Regions from separate parts of the Paenibacillus sp. lzh-N1 genome, predicted to be linked through region 2. Evidence: riboswitches for the same ligand, from Rfam matches in the RefSeq annotation. Region 2 holds a riboswitch; the other holds the start of a gene.
The links. A riboswitch is a leader RNA that binds a small molecule or an ion and turns the genes downstream of it on or off. The one in region 2 is predicted to bind ZMP and ZTP.

Region 1 (8,123 bases), 1.5 Mb from region 2:
AACTCCATTATCCTGAATCCGCAGGGTCAATTCCTTACGAGACGGCTCAATGGTGATGGAGCAAGCGGTAGCTCCACTGTGCTTCACTACATTGGTTACGGCTTCCTTCATACACATGCTCAGCACATTTTCATTCATTAATGACGTATGCTCCAGCTTCGGGTCGCCCTCCAAGGTCAGTTCGATGTGAGCAGCCTTTAAAATTTGCCGAATACGTAGCAGTTCATCCTCTAGTCTCATGCCGCGCATTTGAGTAACCATTTCCCGTACTTCTTTTAACGCACTTCTTGCCGTGAGACGAACATCGTTAATTTCGACATGAGCCCGTTCCGGGTACTGGTCCAGTAGCTTGCCTGCCAAATCACTCTTCAGCCCAATGAGTGACAGCTTCTGACCCAAGGTATCGTGCAGGTCACGCGCAATTCTTTGCCGTTCCTCCAGCTTGATCAATTCCGATATTTTCTTATTGGCATCCTCTAATTGGACCTGAAGCCGATCACTCTTGTTGCGATTAAAATTTGTAATCGGAAGGAGGATCACACCGATCAGATTGAGCAAGATAAAAGGAATCTGCTTAATAAAAACAGGATTCTGAGAAACAAACCCATAATTGATTAATCCAATCGTAATAACCATTAAAATAATATACAGCGTCGTAAATGCAGCCTTACTTTTAATATTACCGATCAGATAAGCGATAAATATGGAAAAATACATATAGCTAAATAGCAGCGTCATCGTAATCGATATAGCAATCTGCACACTGGTCCAGAAGTATATGAGCCAGCCTTGAGAGACAAAAGCCAGTACATAACAAGCAAAAAACACCAAAATAATCGCGGTACCCAGAATAATATGACTTGTAGATGAAGAGCTAAAATAGTAAAAGGGCAGGATGTAAAAGACGACCCACACATAAGGGCTAAGTCCCGTATTTCTTTGGAAAATCTGATACCACTTTTGCATCCTACCACCCTTTTCTACTTTAGATATCCCTATCTTAACATACCAATTTCCGTACAACGTCTATTTTCTATCCGTGCCTACAACAGGTGTGGGGATGGGTTTTGAAGCGCCAACACGTTTGCTAAGCAGCGGCTTTACTTGTTTAAAGGTCAGAAAGGTTTTGGTACTTTCATCCCACAGTCGGAATTTCAAAGATTGCAGACTGCTACTCACTGTGATCGTGGTCGCCTTTTGCAGCAACGGTGTGGCTTCATGAGCTTTCTCCAAATTGTAATTTGGTACTTTCGGGCTCAGGTGATGAACGTGATGAAAACCAATATTGCCCGTAATCCATTGCAATACTTTAGGGAGCTTGTAGTAAGAGCTGCCTTCTACAGCCGCATTAATATAACTCCACTCTTCATCATGCTCAAAATACGAATCCTCAAACTGGTGTTGCACATAGAACAGCCAGATTCCCAACATACCAGAGACAAAAAAGATAGGCGTCTGTACCAGAAGGAATGCCTGCCAGCCAATAGCCCAGCACAACAGTGCATACAATGCAACGATGGATATATTCGTCACATAAGTGTTTATTTTTTCCTTACGTTTGGCTGTCTTGACATTAAACCGATAGGAAATCAAAAAAGTATAGATCGGACCTAGCCCGAACATAACCCAAGGATTTCGATATATACGATAGGCCAGTCGTGTCCATGTGGAAGCCGCTGTGTACTCTTCTACCGTGAGCACCCACATATCACCTGTGCCTCTTTTATCCAGATTACTGCTGGTTGCATGGTGGATCGCGTGACTATTTTTCCATTGGTGATAAGGGCAGAGCGTAATAATCCCTGTAATCGTTCCCACAATATCGTTCAGCTTGCGACTTTTGAAAAAAGATTGATGACCACAATCATGAAAGATAATAAACGTCCGTACCACAAAGCCTGCCGCAACAATGGTAATTGGAAGCGTAAGCCAGTAAGAAACCGCTAGGCTAAGATAAGCGGCATACCACAATAGGATTAGCGGTCCCAAGGTATTGATAAGTTGCAGAATGCTGGATTTCGTGTTTATTTTCTCGTAGGGAGCCATATTTTTTTTCAATTGAGCTAACGGGAGTTGTGTCATACCCATTCTGATCCTCCTTTAAAATGCAGCCCATACCTTGATCCTGTCAGGCGTACATGTTGGTCTAAGCTCAGTATAAGGAGACCGCTGGATCTGCTGTAGTCATAAACGTCAGTTCGGGCATATGACATTTGTCATATAGACAACTAACCAAACCTGTTTGCCAAATGTTCGCGGGTTTCCTTTCTGCTGTTTTTTTGTTAAAATGTAAGATATATAACGCTGTATGTGACTGGCGAAGTCAGTGGAATCAACCACGAGGGAGCATACAAACAAAGCGTACCGTTCGCCTGGGAGAAGTATTTGCAGAGGATTCGTCTGTCTTGACGACCTTGTGCAAATACTTTTTTTCGTTTTTTAAGACCATGACACCCTGTTGATTCTATTATGCGATAAATTCAGAGGAGGCTCGGACTATGGCTATTATTATGAAATCCAAAGAAGCAGCTGAGCAAGTGTATGCAACGATCCGTTCCCAAGTAGAGCAAATGAAACAGCAAGGACACCGTCCCCATCTGGCAACCCTGTTGGTAGAAGGTGATCCGGCATCTGCATACTATGCACGGACCAAGCAAAAAATAGCAGAGAAGCTGGGCATCTCATTTCATCTCCATACTTTTAATCGTCATGTAAGCGAAGCCGAGCTTCTGCACCTGATCGGCACCCTAAATGATGCATCCCATGTACATGGCATTATGCTGGAACTCCCGCTTCCTCAACATCTTTCCGCCTCCGTTATTAAACAATCCATCGCCCCCTACAAGGATATTGATGGAATTACACCTGATAACAAGCTGGCTACCGTTACTGGTGACGCAGGGTTGTACCCCGCTACACCTCAAGCCTGTATTGAACTGTTGAAGCATTACGGGCACTCCTTGGCAGGCAAAAATGTCACGCTCGTGGGCATTGGGCAGACGGTGGGACTTCCCCTTTTCCACATGCTGCAAAGAGAAAATGCCACCGTCACCGCCTGTCATGCAGGTACACGTGATATTGCAGAGCATCTGAACCATGCAGACATTGCCTTCGTCGCAGTTGGATGCCCTGATGTGATTACGCAGGATATGGTGCATCCAGGTTTGATTCTCGTGGATGCAGGAATTAATGAGACGCTGGAGGGAAAAATCGTGGGTGACGCTGCTCCGGACGTTGTAGAAAAGGTACATGCCATTTCTCCCGTTCCCGGCGGTGTGGGTACCTTAACGACTGCCATTTTGTACAAAAACTTGCTCAAAGCGATACGTCTGCAACATTACTCCAGAGAGGTGGTTTATTCATGACTGAACTGTCGTGGAATCAGTCCATCGCACATTTTCTGAAAGAAGCTGCAAGTGCAGCGCCTACCCCCGGCGGAGGAAGTGTATCCGCGCTGGCTGCGGCACTAGGCGCAGCTATGACCTCCATGACCGCCAACCTTTCACAAGGAGAAAAATTCGCGCAATTCCGTGAACAAATGACGCAAGTCATTAGCAGCATGGAGAGATTGTCTACACATTGTGAGGAACTGATGGCCGCAGACATCCAATCCTTTGAACAGTACATGACCGCGTTGCGTTTGCCCAAAGAAACAGACGAAGAAAAGCGCTATCGTACCCATTCCTTACAAACAGCGGTGATTGCTGCCATTGAGGTCCCTATGCGCCTGCTGGAAGTATGCCGAGACGGACTATCACAAGCCTACAACATTGTGGAAATATCCAATAAAAATGTGATCTCTGATCTGGGCATCGGCGCGATTTTGTTTGAAGCAGCCGCTCAATCGGCCTTGCTTACCATTGATATTAACCTTGCCTCGCTCAAGGACTTGGATGTCAAACAATCCTACGAAGCCAAAACAGCCGTACTCCTCCGTGAAATCGGACAAATTAAAGAGCAAACCTTATTGACTGTGCGCAGTCGAATTGCTAATTAATCAGCTTATAACTGTGCGCAAGTTGTAATAACCAAAATATTCTGCCTATTTGGTGATTACAAATAACCTCCAAACCCATCTTTAATCGTTGGGTTTGGAGGTTATTTTATTGCTCCAAAAAAAGATACTATCTTTATTTTTGGTTGATGCTCGCAATTTCCTTAAAGCTCTCATCACTTGTCAGAGGGCATGACAATTCGTTACAACGTCGGATCTTGTCATCTTTAAATTCAAAAATAGCAATCAACTCCACCTGTCCCTTCATTCCATTTTTCTTCGTAATATCTACGATATAGCGTAAAGTGACACTTTGCAGCTCATCATCATACAAAAAATCATTAAATGGTGAAATGGTGATGTTGTCGATCAGGCTTTTTAACGTGGTAATATGCTGAGTAAATTCCTCCAAATTTGTGGTGACTCCATCTGTAACTTGAATATATTCAGGTACAAAATAATCAGGAATCTTCTCTACCTTTAAACCCACGACTATGTCATTATACATACAAGTTAGAAATGCTTTTGCCTCTGCTCTGTTCATTCTGTTCTCTCCACATCTTTATAGTAGTCGGGACCATGCATGCAGAAATCGGATGACTACGTCTAATTCATCTTCCGAAAAAGCATCAAATAATTGCTCGTATTGTTCCTTTAATTGCCGGTGCATCCGATCATGTACAGCAGCTAACTGCCTGCCTTCATCCGTTACGTTATAATATAATTCCTTATGATTATCCGACTTTTTTGACGTCAGTAACAAATGGTGTTCTATAAGAATATTCACGGCTTTGGTGACCGCTGGCTTGGATATATTCAGTTCAGCAGCCAATGATGTGTTATTCATACTTCCCTGACTGTTGCTAACCAGAGAGAGAATATGAAGCTGGGTAATCGTCCATCTCCGCTTCTCCCTCACCACTTCTTCTGTTAGAGTCTCTAGTAAAGCTTGACGTCTCTGTGCACTTTTTTCTCTTTCCAGTATAAAATGTTGGATAGCCTCAAATGTCCGTTCGTGTTTGGATTGACTCATAAATCCTCCATGTTTTTTATTAACCGGTTAATAAAAATAGTTTACCGGTTAACAATATAATTGTCAAATTTCATCTCATGATTCCTTGGTACAACCTTTGTATCTGCTCAACAAATCAACAAAAAAAGCACCTCACCGCGGTTGTTATCCGTGTAGTGAAGTGCTTATTCCAGGTGAATCTCACACCTATTTTTTAGCTTTATTCTCTTTCTCTCTTTCAACCAGCATATCCACAACCATATCAATCTGTCCGGTAATAGCGATCGGATCGTAGCGATAGTACGTATCAAAATCATTAAAGAACACTTTATTATTCTTCACCGCAGGCAGATTCCCCCACACAGCGGACGATTTCAGTTGCTTAAGCGCGGTTCCCTTTTTGTCTGGATCATACGTAGTCAGGAACATGTAATCTGCGTCATACTGCGGCAGTACCTCCATTGAAAGCTGTATGGTTTGTTCCTTGGAATTAGCTGTCTTCTTCGGCATGTTCAGTTTGAGCGCATTGTATACAGCTTGTCCGCCTCGTCCCGCATTGTCGCCAAAGATCCAAAGTGCATTTTTGTCTGTCAGCTCATACAAACCGAAAGTTGCCTTTTCGTCAATAACACCTTTCAGACGAGCACGGCCTTCAGCAGCCTTTTTATCAAATGCAGCAATAAATTGCTCAGCCTTCTCCTTTTCCCCAGTGATATCGCCGAACAGCTTGACCGTATCATAGATATTAGTCGTCGTACCATACGGAATGTACAGGGTAGGTGCGATTTTAGACAAAGCCTCATAATTGGTATCCTTCATAACCACGATTAGATCGGGTTTGAGTTCCAGCGTCTTTTCCAAATTGGTCGGATCACCCACCTCTTTGGTTCCTTTTTCCTTTAGCAAATCGGTCAAAAAAGGATTTTGAAACGCAGTCGGCTCTACACCCACCACGTTAGCACCCACGGACAGCAGCTCTCCGCCGTAAAAATCCGTTACAATACGCTGCGGCTTAGCGGGAATTTGAATATCCCCTTTAACCGTTTTAAAGCTTCTTGTCTCTCCAGTAGAAGCCGACTCTTGCTTATCTCCTGAAGTTGAAGCGGGATTATTTCCAGTGTTATTTCCGCCGCATGCGCTGATAAATACAGCCAATACAAGCATCAAAGTAGCCAGCATAAAAATCGATTTGTTCCTCAACCTATTAGCCCCCTATGTAATATGGAATAGCCTTATCTCAACATGATAATGATTATCAATATCGTAAGAAATATATCAAGCGCCATCCTTACTGTCAACTAAAAAGCGAACTTTGTATTATTTCACTACTAAAATAAAAAGACCTGCCAAAATATTGGCCAGGTCTTTTCGTGAAGCCGTCTCAAAAACCTACACATTGGGGCTAGGTTGCTGGAGGCTGCTTGCTGGTGATCGCTGTTTTGTTTTATATTCTTCTCCCCAATCCTTCATCAAGTTAATAATCGGGATCAGTGTTTCTCCAAATTCGGTGAGAGAGTATTCGACCTTAGGCGGAACCTGTTGGTAGACTTCACGGTGAACGACACCATCCTCTTCCAGCTCGCGCAATTGAAGTGTCAGCATACGCTGGGTAATTCCCGGACAGATCCGCCGAAAATCACTAAATCGCTTAGTCCCATACATGAGATGGTATAAAATAATCCCTTTCCACTTGCCCCCAATCACATCCAACGTGTACTCAACAGGACACGCCTGATCATTTCCAGCGGTACACTCACCAAAGCCGCCTTTCCGATTGCGCATTGGCCCTTCTCCTCCTTGGTATCATTTTATATACTACAGCACATTAATGTGCGTACTTCCAAAACGATTATATATATTCTAATATTAGTCATGCACTTGATAAGCGTCAATTTCAATCACATCCATAAGGAGTGGAATCACGATGGAAACCCTAACAACCACTAAAGATCAAATTTTAGCTGCATACAAGTTCAGACATGCTACAAAGGAATTTGATAGTCATAAGAAAATTAGCGATTCCGATTTTGAGTTTATTCTTGAAACCGGTCGTTTATCCCCAAGCTCGTTTGGCTTTGAACCCTGGAAATTTGTTGTCGTCCAAAGTAAAGAGATGCGTGAGAAACTGCTACCCTATTCTTGGGGGGCCACAAAACAGCTACCAACAGCAAGCCATTTCGTACTTATTCTCTCCAGATTGCCTAAAGATATGGTAGCTTCATCCGATTATATCAAGAATATGATGGAAAACGTGCAGCAATTACCTGCTGAAGTGATGCAAGGCAAAGAGAAGGTATATGATGCCTTCCTAAAATCAGATTTTGCGCTTGAGGAAAATGAAAGAGCTATGTTCGAGTGGGCATGCCGACAAACCTATATCGCTCTGGGCAATATGATGACTGCCGCAGCTCAAATCGGCATTGATTCCTGCCCGATCGAGGGTTTTAATAAACAAGAAATTGAACGCATCCTTTCCGAAGAAGGCATTATGGATGCCGAGCATTTCGGTATTTCTTGCATGGTGGCTTTTGGCTACCGCCTGAACGAGCCGCGCGACAAAACTCGTCGACCTGTAGATCAGATTGTGGAGTGGGTGTAAAACGCGGAATATCCTTCTTTAAAGCAAAGGGCGCTCCACAGCCATTTCCATGGCTATGGGGCGCCCTCTTTTCATAAAACTCAGGTCCTACAAGTTTTATCACTTCATACGCTTACTGATAGTTCACTTCTTCCACGAAATAGATGTCCTTCAAACGAGCTTTCACGCGCTGAATTTCATCTGCTGTTAAAGGAGCCGTTGGACTTAGCTTGAAGTTCCTTCCGGTGACATAGCTTACGTCCGTGTGACCATCCAGGTTGTAATCCATCCTCGGAACCGGTTTTTGGGTATAATCGGTAAAGTCAATAATAGACCATTCCGCATCTCCATCCTCTTTGGATAAAATAACCCGCTGTGAGGCATTTTCAGTCCACAAATAGCGCAGATTTGCTGGTGAATTATTGGAATCCATAGCCGTCTTAATACCTGAGCCTCTAAACATGAGCGTAAACTCGGTATGATCATTATTGGATCCTGCTACCGATTCATAAACCTGTTTCAGCCCGTCCACACCCACA
Region 2 (8,123 bases):
CCCGTATCGGGCAATGCTGGAGCAACTGGGGCTCCTTCAGACCCCACCCCGGCTAATCGGGTTTGAGCTGGGGATGGGACAGGCCAGAGACGTGGCTGGCCTGCTGGAACAGGCAGGTCACTGGAAGAACATTCTAATCATTCCTGACCTTGCGGGGATCGAGCGACATGTCCTAGGCGTCTCGGAGTAGTGCTGCATTTTCTTTTTGCGAGTCTTTCCTTTAGAATAAGAGGAGTATGACCGAGAAACGGCTCAGGGGGAAATCATGCTTCAGAAATTGAAAAAAATTGATGGTCCGGTTATTTTTATTCTGGTTTTGCTCATGGCGATTAGTATCATAACGGTATACAGTGCTGGTAGGGGTCCTACGAACTTGGCAGAGCACGGCAACGACTACCAGAAGATGATCGGGTATTATATATTGGGCTTTGTAGCGATCTTGGGTTTAGCGATAGTCGATTTTCGGATATTCATTAAAAAAGCCTTGTATGTATATGGAGGCGGGATATTCCTGTTGATTCTTGGCTTTTTTGGCGGGACGGTTAATAACTCTCAAGGCTTTTTGAAAATTGGTGGCTTAAATCTTCAGCCTGCCGAGGTATTCAAGCTGGTTCTTATCATTTTTTTGGCGTATATGCTGATTAAAAAGCGCAAGAGCAAGCTGTATTTTATTCAAGATGTTCTTCCAGTTGCTCTGGTGAGCTTTGTCCCGTTTGCCATGGTCATGGCACAAAATGACTTGGGTAATGCGCTCGGTTACATTGTCATCGTCATTGGTATGCTATGGATTGGTAATGTGAAGGCATCCCATGCGCTAATCGGATTTATCGTATTTGCAGTCGCCGTTGGTGGAGGGATCAAAGCGTATATCTCGTTTCACGATGAGATTGATTCCTTTATGAAAGGTATTGGCCGTAGTCACTGGGTAGAGCGTTTGGACCCTTGGCTGGTACCGGAAGAAGCAACCGCGAAGGCATCTTATCATACGAAAAATGCCAAACTGGCCATAGCTTCTGGCGGGATGATGGGCAAGGGCTTTTTGCAAGGAACCTCGGTACAGTCCGGGCGTGTTCCCTATACGTATGCGGATTCTATTTTTGTAGTTGTAGCAGAGGAGTTTGGGTTTGTAGGCTCTTCAATGCTACTATTGCTATATTTTATTTTGATTCACCGAATGATCCTGATTTCGCTGGAATGTCGGGATCGAGCTGGCCCGTATATAATTGTCGGGATTGTGTCCATGTTGCTGTATCAGATTTTTGAGAACATTGGTGCGTTTTTGGGCATTATGCCACTTACGGGGATTACGCTTCCATTCATAAGCTATGGCGGTACCTCGTTGCTTATTAACATGGCTAGTATTGGCTTGGTTATGAGTATTAAGGTGCATGGCCAGGAGTTAGAGGATGACCTGCCACAGCCTTCCAGAGTAAGCTTGACGAAGGCGAAAAAAGCCTAGTATAGGTGGATTGTGACTAAATATTGATGGTTATTTGTGCGAGTTGAAACGGTGCGACAAAAGAGTCCAGATTGTGAAATCTGGGCTTTTTTATATTCCTAGGTGACGATCAAGCTTGCAATAGACCTGAATTTTTACGAGATTCATAGGTTTAGACTCTCCCAAACCGGACAGACTGATAGACATGATAGAGTTTGGGTTTGGGGGGACGAAAATGAGAAGTTGGATGAAGCAAACTGCAATGATACTCTTTTGTATATCGATATTAATGATGTCTTGGGAAGGTCAAAAAACGGATGCTGCGATGACCACGGGAGCAAGAGGGACTTTAGCGTCTGGAGTGGCCGCCACAGGGTTGAAGGTAATTCCGCACGATTCCATCCGACTGCGCATTTTGGCTAATTCGGATCGTCCAGAGGATCAGTTGGTTAAGCGCGAAATACGGGATGCCATTGTGCAGCAGATGAATGCGTGGGTGGGTGAGCTGGACAATCCACAAAGCCTAAATCAAGCCAGAGTGTTGATTGATGCACATTTGCCTGAAATTGATCGCTTGGTAGGTTCGGAACTAGCTCGACGCGGTATAGCGTATGATCATCAGGTGGAACTGGCAAGTGTACCTTTTCCGACGAAAATGTACGGTGGTCTTGTCTACCCGGCAGGGAATTATGAGGCACTTCGGGTTACACTGGGGCAAGGAAAAGGACAAAATTGGTGGTGTGTGCTGTTCCCGCCGTTGTGCTTTATTGATGCAGGCAGTGGTGAAGCAACAGCACAAACTGTATCGGCAAAAACGAGTCAAGAAGACAATCGAACGAATGCTGCTGACAAAGAGCCGGAAGTACGTTTTTTCCTGTGGGATGCCCTTACGGGTCTGTGGAGCTGGGTGAGTGGTTTGTTTGCCTAAACGTCTCGCCAGAGCTATGGAAAAGAGAACAACGAGTGTAAGTTTCCCCATATGTTATAATGGAACTTACGATAGATATACAGATAGCAGAGCCAAATTGATCTGATTTGTTAAAGTGGGTTTTTGGGGATCAGGGCAATGAAATGGCCTGTATGACAATAAGATATGGGATGATCTGATATGAGCGATAAGGTGAATCAAATGAATGACTTGCACGCAGGTTTTGTGAAAAAAGAGATAGCAGAGCAGGAGCAGGCATTACAGCCTTCGCATACACACTGGTGGGATGTAAGATGTCTGGTTTCTGATGAGGACACGACTATACCTGCTACCTTGTCTTTTGAGGTGGAAAAAGCGGCTTCCGTTGGTTCTGTGAACAACACAGACGGGGATGATCCTGACGAGCTTTCAGCTGGACAGGCTCTAATCACTGCGGAAAAGGGCATACGGGAGGCCGCCGTACTTCTCCAGGCTGGAGAGACGGTAGCCTTTCCTACGGAAACCGTGTACGGACTGGGGGCTGATGCGCGCAGCACTAAAGCGGTAGAGGCGGTATTCGCTGCTAAAGGGCGTCCGTCCGATAATCCGCTCATTGTACATATTTCCGATGCTGCTCAATTAAAAGGCATGGTAGCGGAAATAAACGATACAGTCCGAGCGCTGATGAATACATTTTGGCCAGGACCGCTGACCATCGTATTGCCGGTAGTGCCGCAGGCACTGTCATCGCGTGTGACCGCAGGCTTGGACACGGTCGGTGTGCGCATGCCGGATCATCCGATCGCGCTGCGCTTGATCACGGAAGCTGGTTGCCCGCTGGCTGCACCAAGCGCCAACCGCTCGGGAAGACCCAGCCCGACTCTAGCACAGCATGTGCTGGAGGACCTGGAGGGCCGCATCGGCGGCATTTTGGACGGAGGCCCCACGGGGGTGGGACTGGAGTCCACAGTAGTACAAGTCGGTGACGACGGAACCGTCACCATTTTGCGCCCAGGCGGTGTGACTGCTGAACAGCTCGCTACGGTTGCTCGCTCTGTCGTACTGGACCCGGCGCTGGCTGACACACACGGGCAGGACGCCGATAGCCTGGCGCCACGCTCGCCGGGCATGAAGTATACGCACTATGCGCCACGAGGGCGCTTGAGTGTGGTACAAGGCCCGTCGTCTGGTGAAGTGACGGGCTGGATTCGCACCGCGTTGGCGGAGGCTACCGCGCGCGGGGAGCGCACGGCGGTGCTCGCGTTCGACGACCATGCCGCCAGCTACGCCGGAGAACGAGTCTACACGCTGGGCAAGCTGGACGCGCTTCATGAGGCGGCGCAGCGCCTATACAGCGTACTGCGCCGCTGCGATGAGGACGGCGTCACCTACATTTTGGCGGAAGCCTGTCCGCCGAAAGGATTGGGAGACGCCGTCATGAATCGACTGCTTAAAGCGGCAGGTCATCGAATCATCCGTCTGTAGCTTCTGTAAACAATTGAGTCTCTTATTTTAATTTCTCCTCTCTCCTTATCTCTGTTTTGGGTATTTTCAGTGCCTGCTTGTACTGATTTGCCCCTTGTCCGCATAACGTGTACAAGAACAGACGGATAATGGAGGGATGGAGTATGCTGGCAGCCTCTGCCGATGCTGGGCAGGTTGTAACGATTCTGATCATGGCGGTAGCGCTAGGGATGGATGCGCTATCGCTGGGCGTAGGGATCGGTATGAAGGGGATACGCCTGCGAGACGTGCTGCGCATCAGCATTGTGATTGGTTTTTTTCACATCCTGATGCCATTGCTGGGAATGTTCACAGGCCATTATATGAGTTCTTTATTAGGCCATGTGACGACCTACTTCGCAGGGGGATTACTCATCCTTTTGGGCGGGCATATGGTATATAATTCCTTCAAGGGGGACGGCGTACACGTATTGGATCATCGGTCGCCTTTGGGTCTTTTGCTGTTTGCGCTTGGGGTGAGCATTGACTCATTTTCTGTGGGAGTGTCACTGGGAATGTTCCAGAGTGACCTGGTGCTGACTGTTCTGGCCTTTGGTTTTTGCGGGGGAGCGATGGCGATGCTGGGGCTGTTACTGGGGCGCAAGGTCAGCCGTAATCTTGGGGATTATGGAGAAGCGGTGGGCGGTGCTATTTTGCTGGCATTCGGCTTTATGTTTATGTTTTGATTTTAACGTAGACAGTGTAAAATAAATACAGGATTTGAGTAATCCTCTGTTTATATATTTTCAACATACGGGGGGTGAAGACGTTGAAGAATATTTTATTTGTATGCACAGGGAACACCTGTCGCAGTCCAATGGCTGAGGGAATGCTGCGTAAGCTGGCTGCTGAGCATGGTCTGGAACTGGACGTGCGTTCCGCTGGAGTAGCTGCGATGGACGGCACGCCGATATCCCGACATGCAGAGGCGGTTCTGCGTGATCACGATATATCCGATCAGATCACTTCAACTCCTTTAAGCGACGGGCTTGCCGAGTGGGCACATCTGATCTTAACCTTGACACAAGGACATAAACAGCATGTCGTACAGCGGTTCCCCCAAACGGCAGGCAAAGTATTTACGCTGAAGGAATATGTGGAGGACCGGGACGCAGTGCTGAATGACGTACAGGAGTTAGATGGCTTGTATGCTTCACAGCAGTTGATGGCTTCACTCGGACAAGAGCTATCGACGCAGGAGCGTGAACGAATGATTGAATTACACCAACGGATTCCGGGCTTCGATATCTCAGATCCATTTGGTGGTTCGCGTGAGGACTACGATGTCACAGCGGCAGAAATCCGTACGGCTTTGCATAAATTGTTGGACAAGCTAAAAGGTTCTTCCGAATAAAATCGGTACCGTTCCTCTATTTTGTACGGAATCTGTTGATTTTCGACGGTTAATCCGTTAAGATAAGGTGGAAAAATGAGAATCCGGTGTAACTGGCGACAAAAGTGGGATCAACCACGATGGAGCATCGGATATACGGCCGGTCGCCTGGGCAAAAGAGCAATTCCACATAGGTGTGGACTGCTCTTTTTTCGTATACAAGCTACAGCAGATCTTCTGCTGCCTTCTTGTTCTTCCATTTTTTCTGCTCGAAATCTGAAACATCGGCTATAATATAGTCAGATTGTGATCAGGAGAGAGTGTGTTGAACTTGGGCATGAAACCGTGCCTAGTCTCTGAGAGGCTGTTCAACCAAAGGAGGTTCCAATGGTAGAACAATTGGATCATGAGATTTCACTCGAAGCACAGACCGCTTCTGTCGTGCGGGAAATTGCAGAAGCGGCCAGTCTCAAAGCTGGTCGCCTGCTGGTTATTGGCGCAAGCACGAGTGAAGTGGCTGGAAGTCGGATCGGCACAGCAGGAGCGCTCGATGTGGCTCAGCAAGTGCTGTCTGGAGTAGAATCCGTTCGCAGAGAGTATGGCTTTGATGTGGCGTTTCAATGCTGTGAGCACTTGAACCGAGCACTGGTCGTTGAGCGTTCTCTACTGGAGCGATTAGGACTGATGGAGGTTGCGGCTGTTCCTATTCGTACAGCAGGAGGCTCTATGGCTACCGTTGCCTATCGCTCTATGGATGATGCATGTCTGGCGGCGAACGTGCAGGCTCATGCCGGGATAGACATCGGCGAAACGCTGATTGGCATGCATCTGCGCCCAATTGCCGTTCCGTTTCGCCCAAGCCTTCGCTGGATTGGTGAAGCACGTGTGACAGCTGCGTTCACTCGTCCTCCACTTATTGGCGGACAACGGGCAGTGTACAGTCTGGAACAAGAAGCCGGCGGAAACTGCGATTAGCATTTGTCATGTCGGCATGTTAGTACTGATCTTTTTTGCATTAATGATGAGGTACCCAACAGAGGAACAGGCATATGCTTGTATACCCAACAATTTGACCATGGAGAGGGAGTAATCAATCATGATGGAACATCTGCGTAAAAGTGACCCGGCAGTGATGGAAGCAATGGGGCTTGAACTAAAACGGCAACGCCACAATATCGAGCTGATCGCATCCGAGAATATCGTCAGTGAAGCAGTAATGGAAGCCATGGGCTCCGTGCTTACCAATAAATATGCTGAAGGTTATCCGAACAAACGCTACTATGGTGGCTGTGAGCATGTAGATATCGTCGAAGATATTGCACGTGACCGCGCGAAAGAATTATTTGGCGCCGAGCATGCGAACGTGCAGCCTCACTCTGGAGCACAAGCTAACATGGCTGTATATCTGGCAGCTCTTCAACCTGGAGATACTGTACTGGGTATGAATCTGGCACATGGCGGCCACTTAACACACGGAAGCCCGGTTAATGCCTCCGGTTTGTTGTATAACTTTGCTGCTTACGGTGTACGTGAAGACAACTTCCGTATCGACTACGATGAAGTGCGCAAAGCAGCCTTCAAGCACCGCCCACGTTTGATCGTAGCTGGTGCAAGTGCATATCCGCGTACTATTGATTTTGAAGCTTTTGCTTCCATTGCTAATGATGTAGGTGCTTTGTTCATGGTGGATATGGCACATATCGCAGGTCTCGTGGCAGCAGGGATTCACCCTAGTCCAGTTCCTCATGCCCAATTTGTGACAACAACGACACACAAAACGCTACGTGGTCCGCGTGGGGGTCTAATTCTGACTCGCAAAGCGTGGGCGCAAGCGATTGATAAAGCTATCTTCCCTGGTACTCAAGGAGGACCACTGATGCACGTGATCGCATCCAAAGCAGTTGCTTTGGGTGAAGCGCTCCAGCCATCATTCAAAACCTATGCGCAAAACGTAGTTCGCAACGCACAGGTGCTGGCTGAAACACTGCTGGCAGAGGGGATTAACATTGTATCTGGTGGTACGGATAATCACCTGATGCTGTTGGACACACGCAATTTGAATATCACAGGTAAAGAAGCGGAGCATGTATTGGATTCCGTGGGTATCACGGTCAACAAAAACGCCATTCCTTTTGACCCAACGAGTCCGTTTGTTACTAGCGGGATCCGTATTGGTACACCTGCTGCAACTTCTCGTGGTATGGATGAAGAGGCTATGGTTAAAATCGGTAAAATCATTGCTGATACTCTTAAAAATCCAAAAGATGATACTGTATTGTCCAAAGCAAGCCAAGCAGTTGGCGAGTTAACAGACAAGTTCCCAATCTATCCAGGAACCCAATACTAATTCATCGTCATTCCTTTTAATCTTATATGATAAGGCTGTTTTCCTTTCGTTAGCGGAGGGGGAACAGCCTTTTTTGTGTCCAGACGACTCGAAACTTACATTTTTGGGTAATAAGCGATTACAGTAAGGATTATGCGCGTTTTCCTTCATGATCTACGACAAAGGAGTGATTGCATTGAGCCAAAGAAAATCCGCGCAATTATTGCAGCAGCTCGTATTTGTGGGACCGATGGCGTTGTTTTTCGTCTTAATTATGGTCATTCCGTTCCTGTTTGGGCTGTATTATTCCATGACGAACTGGGATGGTGTATCTGAACATGTCCGATGGCTCGGGCTAGGGAATTACGTTCATATTTTTAAAGATGATCCAGATTTCCGTAATGCATTTTGGTTTACGGTCCGTTTTACCGTATGTGGTGTCATTCTAACTAATCTGGTGGGCTTTTTCCTGGCCTATGCGCTTACAAAGCCATTGCGTACCCGCAATGCACTGCGAACTGTATTTTTTATGCCTAATATGATCGGCGGCTTACTGCTCGGCTTCATCTGGCAATTTATATTTGTACGCGGTTTTTCGGCGGTGGGAGAGGCGACA

Region 1: another riboswitch for ZMP and ZTP. It lies ahead of C0638_RS03310 (bifunctional 5,10-methylenetetrahydrofolate dehydrogenase/5,10-methenyltetrahydrofolate cyclohydrolase); the one in region 2 lies ahead of C0638_RS10000 (TIGR01440 family protein).

What each region holds. Positions count from the first base shown of each region.
Region 1 covers NZ_CP025696.1:739,086-747,208, forward strand. Annotated here, with positions in the region: gene C0638_RS03300 (sensor histidine kinase) at 1-966, opposite strand, end outside; gene C0638_RS03305 (Delta(5) desaturase DesA) at 1,027-2,088, opposite strand; ZMP/ZTP riboswitch at 2,301-2,385, shown strand; gene C0638_RS03310 (bifunctional 5,10-methylenetetrahydrofolate dehydrogenase/5,10-methenyltetrahydrofolate cyclohydrolase) at 2,499-3,365, shown strand; gene C0638_RS03315 (cyclodeaminase/cyclohydrolase family protein) at 3,362-3,997, shown strand; gene C0638_RS03320 (nuclear transport factor 2 family protein) at 4,131-4,538, opposite strand; gene C0638_RS03325 (MarR family transcriptional regulator) at 4,557-5,027, opposite strand; gene C0638_RS03330 (ABC transporter substrate-binding protein) at 5,214-6,206, opposite strand; gene C0638_RS03335 (winged helix-turn-helix transcriptional regulator) at 6,396-6,788, opposite strand; gene C0638_RS03340 (NAD(P)H-dependent oxidoreductase) at 6,931-7,605, shown strand; gene C0638_RS03345 (S-layer homology domain-containing protein) at 7,718-8,123, opposite strand, start outside.
Region 2 covers NZ_CP025696.1:2,190,659-2,198,781, forward strand. Annotated here, with positions in the region: gene prmC (peptide chain release factor N(5)-glutamine methyltransferase) at 1-190, shown strand, start outside; gene C0638_RS09975 (FtsW/RodA/SpoVE family cell cycle protein) at 266-1,459, shown strand; gene spoIIR (stage II sporulation protein R) at 1,674-2,366, shown strand; gene C0638_RS09985 (L-threonylcarbamoyladenylate synthase) at 2,547-3,830, shown strand; gene C0638_RS09990 (manganese efflux pump MntP) at 3,974-4,534, shown strand; gene C0638_RS09995 (low molecular weight protein arginine phosphatase) at 4,618-5,202, shown strand; ZMP/ZTP riboswitch at 5,281-5,362, shown strand; gene C0638_RS10000 (TIGR01440 family protein) at 5,569-6,156, shown strand; gene glyA (serine hydroxymethyltransferase) at 6,278-7,528, shown strand; gene C0638_RS10010 (carbohydrate ABC transporter permease) at 7,677-8,123, shown strand, end outside.